DNA from 2 places in the Paenibacillus sp. Y5S-9 genome. Region 1 is predicted to be linked to the other one. Evidence: riboswitches for the same ligand, from Rfam matches in the RefSeq annotation. Region 1 holds a riboswitch; the other holds the start of a gene.
The links. A riboswitch is a leader RNA that binds a small molecule or an ion and turns the genes downstream of it on or off. The one in region 1 is predicted to bind FMN.
Positions count from the first base shown of each region.

Region 2: it holds a riboswitch for FMN, as region 1 does, so the genes downstream of both, V6669_RS17405 (DMT family transporter) here and ribD (bifunctional diaminohydroxyphosphoribosylaminopyrimidine deaminase/5-amino-6-(5-phosphoribosylamino)uracil reductase RibD) in region 1, are expected to answer to the same signal.

Region 1 is NZ_CP145887.1:4,446,007-4,449,394, forward strand. It holds gene ribE (riboflavin synthase) at 1-213, opposite strand, end outside; gene ribD (bifunctional diaminohydroxyphosphoribosylaminopyrimidine deaminase/5-amino-6-(5-phosphoribosylamino)uracil reductase RibD) at 275-1,378, opposite strand; FMN riboswitch at 1,702-1,868, opposite strand; gene V6669_RS19570 (hypothetical protein) at 2,037-3,350, opposite strand.
Region 2 is NZ_CP145887.1:3,956,612-3,959,999, reverse strand. It holds gene V6669_RS17410 (amidase) at 1-211, opposite strand, end outside; gene V6669_RS17405 (DMT family transporter) at 532-1,512, opposite strand; FMN riboswitch at 1,657-1,810, opposite strand; gene V6669_RS17400 (DinB family protein) at 1,895-2,395, opposite strand; gene V6669_RS17395 (CGNR zinc finger domain-containing protein) at 2,539-3,090, shown strand; gene V6669_RS17390 (amidohydrolase family protein) at 3,202-3,388, shown strand, end outside.

The DNA of each region.
Region 1 (3,388 bases):
ATTGGTATGGCGATAGGTTTCAGGCATTACGTCGGCGGTAAAACCTCCACCTTCGAGCGTTGTCGCAGTTAAGCACACGCCGTTCACTGCTACACTATCACCAATTTTCAGATCGTCCATGATGGCGGAAGCTCCGATATTCAGGACCATCGCTTCGCCTTTCCGACCAATACGCCGGATCTGACCGACTTCTTCCACCAAACCGGTAAACATGCTGCCGCCTCCCTTGTTCAATTTATAAAGAGTCTAACTTGTTTCTTTAAAATTCATTTATTTATTCAGGCCACACCGGAATACCGCCAATGCTGATATTATCTCCAACTTTTTCGATCTCCAACTGATTCAATTGAATCGCCTGATTCATACGTTCCACACCTTCGAAGCGGAAGCTTCCAGGTGTATCATAACCGCCTACAATCTTCGGAGCGATAAACATGAGCAGTCGATCGACCAACCGTGCCTCCAGCATGGCTCCATTCAGAGTGCCCCCACCTTCAAGCAAAATCGAACCAATCTCACGCTCACCCAACTTGCTAAGTCCGCTTAACAGATCCACACGTGGTCCAGGACCACAGCGTATAATCTCAATACCGTAAGCTTCCAAACGTTCAGCAGCTTCAGGACTGGCTTCGTCTGTGGTGAGAACCCATGTTGGAGCAAGACCATCCTTAACCATTTTGGCACCTACGGGAAGACGCAACTTGGAATCCACCACAATGCGCACCGGACTAATGCCTTCCACTTGTAAACGGGTTGTAAGTTCCGGATTATCGGCAATCACTGTGTCGACGCCAACCATAATTCCCTGGTGACGATGACGAAGGGCATGCACAATCTCACGAGCGGGCTCGTTGGAGATCCACTTGCTGTCTCCGCTGCGAGTAGCAATTTTGCCATCCAAAGTAGTAGCCGTTTTCAGTGTCACAAAAGGTAGACCCGTTGTTATAAATTTAATGAATTTTTCATTCATGCGTCTTCCACGCTCACGCAGTACGCCAACTTCAACTTCAATGCCTTGTTGACGAAGCATGCTGATGCCTCTGCCGGATACTTGCGGATTTGGATCTTCACAACATACGACAACACGTTTTACCTTTTCATGAATCAGGCGTTCACTACAAGGTGGCGTCTTGCCATAATGACTACAGGGCTCAAGTGTAACGTATACCGTACTTCCTTCTGCATCGCTGCCTGCCATGTTAAGGGCATGCACCTCCGCATGACCGGTTCCACGTTTCAGATGGCTCCCCAGACCTACAATACGACCTTCTTTCACAACTACACATCCAACGACCGGATTAATCCCCGTCTGTCCTTGTGCTCGTTCCGCCATATCCAATGCCAGTGCCATATAAAATTCATCATTGATCATTTCCAAATCCGTTCACCCCGCGGTTTAAAGTCTTTTTTATTAAAAAATCCCCGTCGAACAATCAGTTCGATGGGGATGATGAGAGACAAATGTCACCAGCAGGAGTGAAATGGATACAGCACGCCAACACTTTGCCCAAAACTTCATTTCGGGCAAGTGAAAATAGACACATACCTTAATGAACATCAATTACAGGTAAAGAGCTTTTATAGTGTGGCATATGTATGGAACTGTCCAGCGTAACCGGATTTTCCCTGCACAGTGCAAGACATTACCAATCTAGACTGTACAGCAATACTCCTGCTGAATGCAAACCTGTTAGGTCTGCACCTCTCCTTCTCCCATCCAGACTATACTGTCGGTTCTGGAATTACACCAGATCAGCCATCTGCCACAGGCAGACAGGTCACGGACTTTGCATCAAGTGCTGGACATGTGTCCTTACACTTCCTGCATCACCGCCGGTAGGGAATTGCACCCTGCCCTGAAGGATTGCTTTCGTTATTACTTGGATGTTAGCACTTTAATGCCAAAAAATCAATTGTTTTTTGTTCCTTTTTGTCACATACTAACTTTTAATAAGCTAAGAAACAACAAAAAACCGCTTCCTCTCAAGGAGGTACGGTTTTTGTTTGGAGGCACATTTCACATCCATCGCAGTATTCTACATATCAGGAAAACACCAGCTCGCCATATGCTTTAATTCTTTGGCATTATGGAATGGAGTGCGATCAGGTTCTTGCAGGGGCGAAGTCGGAAGCGGGAACTCTCTTGCCACCCTTCTGACCCAACTTGTGGAATCAATCGCAATAGCCGAGCATTTCCAGCGTCCATTCGCTCTCGGTCGAAACGTTCCATGCAAATCTGCTTTTCCCGGCATCTCTGGAAAGACACCATCCAAATATTCAACGATGACACGCTTGTCTCTGACTTCATGACAGTATACTGTCACCCATACACCTTCCCGGACCCGAACAGCATACACATCTCCAGACTGTACCTCCCCGGTACCTGCATCAGGAGATGCCTTTGGTACTTTTCCGCGAACACTTCTCTTCTTCTCCAATGCTCCTAAGATCGTGTCCTTTACAGCTGGACTCTCATCAGGCTTATCCGCAAGAGATATATTATTCAGATCAAAATCATGAAATATCTTGTTCAGGTTGTTCTCATTGATTCCTACAGATGAGTCCCACCACGCCAGAGGCGCCTGTACCTCAACCCGAACATTGGGGCGTGCGTCACGTTGCATGTAAGTGGTGAATTCCGTGATCATTCCAGGATGTTCCGGCGTATCCAATATGCCAATCAGAGCTAACGTCTCAAGCAAATCACGGTAGGCATATTCCTTCTGTGTAGGCAAAAGACGTTCCTTCTTGAGCGCTACTGCTGCCTTGCTGTAGCGTGTTTTGGGAGGTAATTCGCGCAGCACCGTTAACACCGCACGGAATGTCCAACGGTCGTAATCATTAGGTATTGGAAGCTCCTGCGCGGCAGCCAACTCTCGAAGTGCCAGCACATATCCAAAAGGATCACCGTCCAACGGGGTTCCATTGGTCATGCGCCAATACCATTGCAGCGTCGTGTCGGTTGCTTGATCTACACTTAATCCGCAAATCTTACAAGTGTTTGAAGATGGATATGGCGTATGTCCATGACTTGGCATACTGCTCGCAATAAGCTTGCCCGTAAGCAACGAGCGCCAGATCATGGGTGCTGACCACAAAGAGGATACAAAAGCCTGCGCTGCATCATTCAGCGTCCATTGATTCGCAACTTTTTTCAGCTCAGTAATCGTTTCATCATGTTGGGGACGTACAAATCGATTCGGTTCATGCCCCGCTGCCTCAAGCGCTTCTCGATCCTTTACGGATAGACTATCCGGAACGACATGGCGCGATGCCTGCAGTTCTTCATCCCACAACGTGCGCTCACTATAAATTTGTTTTAACAAGCTTAGCTGAGTAACCGTATCCAAGGTTTTATTCATCCTTTCTAATCATCGATTTCAAGTAT
Region 2 (3,388 bases), 490 kb from region 1:
CACCGGCAAAAGGTTGTTCTCCAGGGCGAACCAAACCGGCTTCCTCACGTGCGCGAGATTCATATGTACGAATAACCGCATTAAGTTGCGGATTCACTTCTTCAAGGCGTGCAAACGCCGCTTCCAGCATTTCAACCGGGGATACTTCCCGGGATCGGATCAGTTCAGCCAAACCTACGGCGTCGTAGGAGGTATATGAGAATGAAGACATCATAATCGTTCCTCTCTGAATATAATTCATCTGTTTATTCCATATGTCATCGTACCACCGGATTGGATAAAAGACAAAACATAGAAGAGACTTAGCGCGATGATTTTGATATTCGATGTGAGAAGAGGGAAAAGAGGGGCATTTGCATTTGCGATATAGAAATAAAGCACAGGGTTAATAGCTCATATTGCTAATTGAGAAAATGATGGAGTAATATCGAGTCATGGAAATAAAAAACCACTGCTCATCTAATGTGATGTGCAATGGTTTTATTTTTATATTTGACTATTGGTTAATGTGTGAACCTCAGATAAATCCACTTACTCTGTACGCAGCTTCGGAGCCGCATCGGCCGCAGTTGATGATCTTTCCTGTTGTCTGGAAATGGCGAAGAGGGCCACCCAGATCAGGATAAAACCAAGCAGCTGCTCCCATGTAATCAGTGTACGGAAAGCAATCCAGTTCACCAACACACCTGCCATCGGGAAGCTAAGTTCTGCAAGTGTTGCAACAGATGCTTTGGTTGACGACAGACCTTTGTAATACAACAGAAGACTGAGCAAACCTGGTAACAATGCCTGACCGAGAATGTTGAGGATGACAGCAGTCTGTTCACCCGTTCCGGATGGAAACGTCCATGCCGCACCTTCGTTCCACGTCATAAAGATCAGGAGCGGGAGAGCAACGACAAAGCGCAGGGAGGTGACCGTTTCATAACGCGCCTGCCCCAGCATCAATCGACCCATAACGGTTGAACCTCCCCATAAGGCAGCGGCCCCAAGGGATAACAAGCTTCCAGCATGAATCCAGTTGTCCCAGTTACCTAATGGCAATGTGAAGCCAAATGTAAGCAGGTAGGTTCCTGCTAATGCTATGAAGAACAATCCACCGAAGCGACGTGGTAATGTTTCTTTCAATAACAGTTTAGCCAGCACGATAGCGAAGAGTGGTTGCATTTTTTGCAATAATAGCACCGTATTCGGATCGTTATGTGTAAGCGCCATGGTGAACAATACCGTTGCGAGTGCTGATCCTCCCCATGAGATAAAGATCACGGCAATCCAGTGACGAGCGCGCAGGTTTTTCAGATCAGCCCGAAATTTCCACAGCACGGGTATGGCAATAAGACTGACGATGATATGTTCCACCAGTACAATCTGCGTGGATGTCATCGTGTTTAGCAAAATAATGCGGAAGAGTGGGTCTACACCCCATAAGGCGGCGCCGAGAACTACAAGCCAGAATCCGGTATTACTTCGTTCCTTGCGGTAAACAGGTGATGCTGCTGATGTCTTTTCCATATTCAGGACTCCTTCGTCAGAACACGGAATCTTCAGTTGGCAAAATCGACAAAAGCCCCCGTTTTGGTATATACCAAATAAACGGGGGCTCATCCAAGGACATGCGTCAGGAAAGAGGCCTTCCCGTGAACGGCATGTCAATGTGTTGATCTTCTCTCATCCGGACTGTACCGTCGGCCTTGGATTCACACCAAGTCAGTCGCTAGATGTCCTTCGTTAAGAACAACTAGCGAGTCGCGGGCTGGTTCCGAAGAACATCACCGCCGGTTGGGAATTGCACCCTACCCCGAAGATCCTATTCAATTATATAGTGTGTTGAACAAGCTGTAACATTAATAAGTTCATCTTATTCCTGTAAGCGCTAGCAGTTCAAGCATTTTTTTTAGAAAACGATTTTCCAGCTCCCTTGCTGTCTGCGAAGGAGCACGATTTGACCTGCGTGATACGCATCATGGAGTACCCAGCGAGCCAGTTCGTGTGCCCATTTCTCTTCGGAGTCCATATATGCGGCTTCAAGATCTGACTCTTGTAGTGCAGCTAATTGATCTCGCAACTGTTGGGCTAATCGAGTTGTACCCTGTAGCAGTGTATTCCATCCGACTGCGTCCGTAGGATCTCCGGAATTCCCAAATGTGTATTCATTGGAGTCTACAGCAGGAAGGGTAGGCTCCTTACCTTGCATGCGACATAATAAGCGATGGTTGTAATAATACATATGGTTAACCAACTGCCAGATGCTTAATCCCCCTGAAGGTGGAATCCAGGCTGCTTGTTCTGCTGTAAGACCCTCCAAGGATTTCGACAAAGGTACAATCCAATTACATTGATCCCAAGTATCATCCTTTTGAATAAGTAACACATCTAGTGCTGTTGTTTTTGTCATTGCCTTTTCCTCCTTGCGTATAATTGTGATTTGTGATGTAACTAGCTAAAACTGATTAATAAGGTTACACTTAATATAACACATCAAAGATGAGTTGTAACCTTCTTTATGTAATTAGATGGTTACACTGAACGGAGGTATATATGGACAGGTTATGGACCGATTTTGTAAACAGCGATTATCACGACTGGCGTGGGGGAGATCGATCGGAGGACAGGCTCGGGAAGGCGAACTGGCAGCAAGATTTTCTGGATCGATGGCAACTTCACGCCTCTGTCCCTGCATCTCCGGAAGATGAGTTGGCGATGAGAAACTTCAGGAAAGAATTGATGGCTCTTGGAACCCGGTTGTCTTCTGGAGCATCACTAACGGATATAGAAAAACAATGGTTGAACGGCGTTATGGAAGCAGGGCATGTGAGAAGAAATTTGACTACAATTGATCAGGAACTGAAACTCCAACTGGTAACTGTAGAAGCACATTGGCATCAGGTTATGGCTGAGGTGGCTGCTGACTTTGCTTTGACTTTGGTGGAGGGAGAAGCGGGGAGGATTCGGGTCTGTGATAATTCGGATTGTCGCTGGATGTTCTATGATGATACCCGAAGCAGAACACAGAAGTACTGTGATGATAAGATGTGTGGCAATCTGATGAAGGTTAGAAGATTTCGGGCGAAACGCAAATCCCAAAATTGATAAATACTAACAATAACTATATAATGTATATATACTAGCGAAAAAATAGTCAGAAGCAGTACAGATTCGTAAGCAGGATGTGTTCGTCTTTCAAACCAAATTAGATGGGAGATGTGTCTTGTGCGGACAAGTTATCTGTTGAAAAATGGCTGTGTGTTGTCGATGGATGCTCGAATTGGACAGTATAAGCGGGCGGACGTTCTGATTCAGGATTCGCTGATCATGGCGATCCAGCCCGACCTGGATATTCCGGATGCGGAGGTCATTGATGCTTCATCGATGATTATTATGCCTGGGC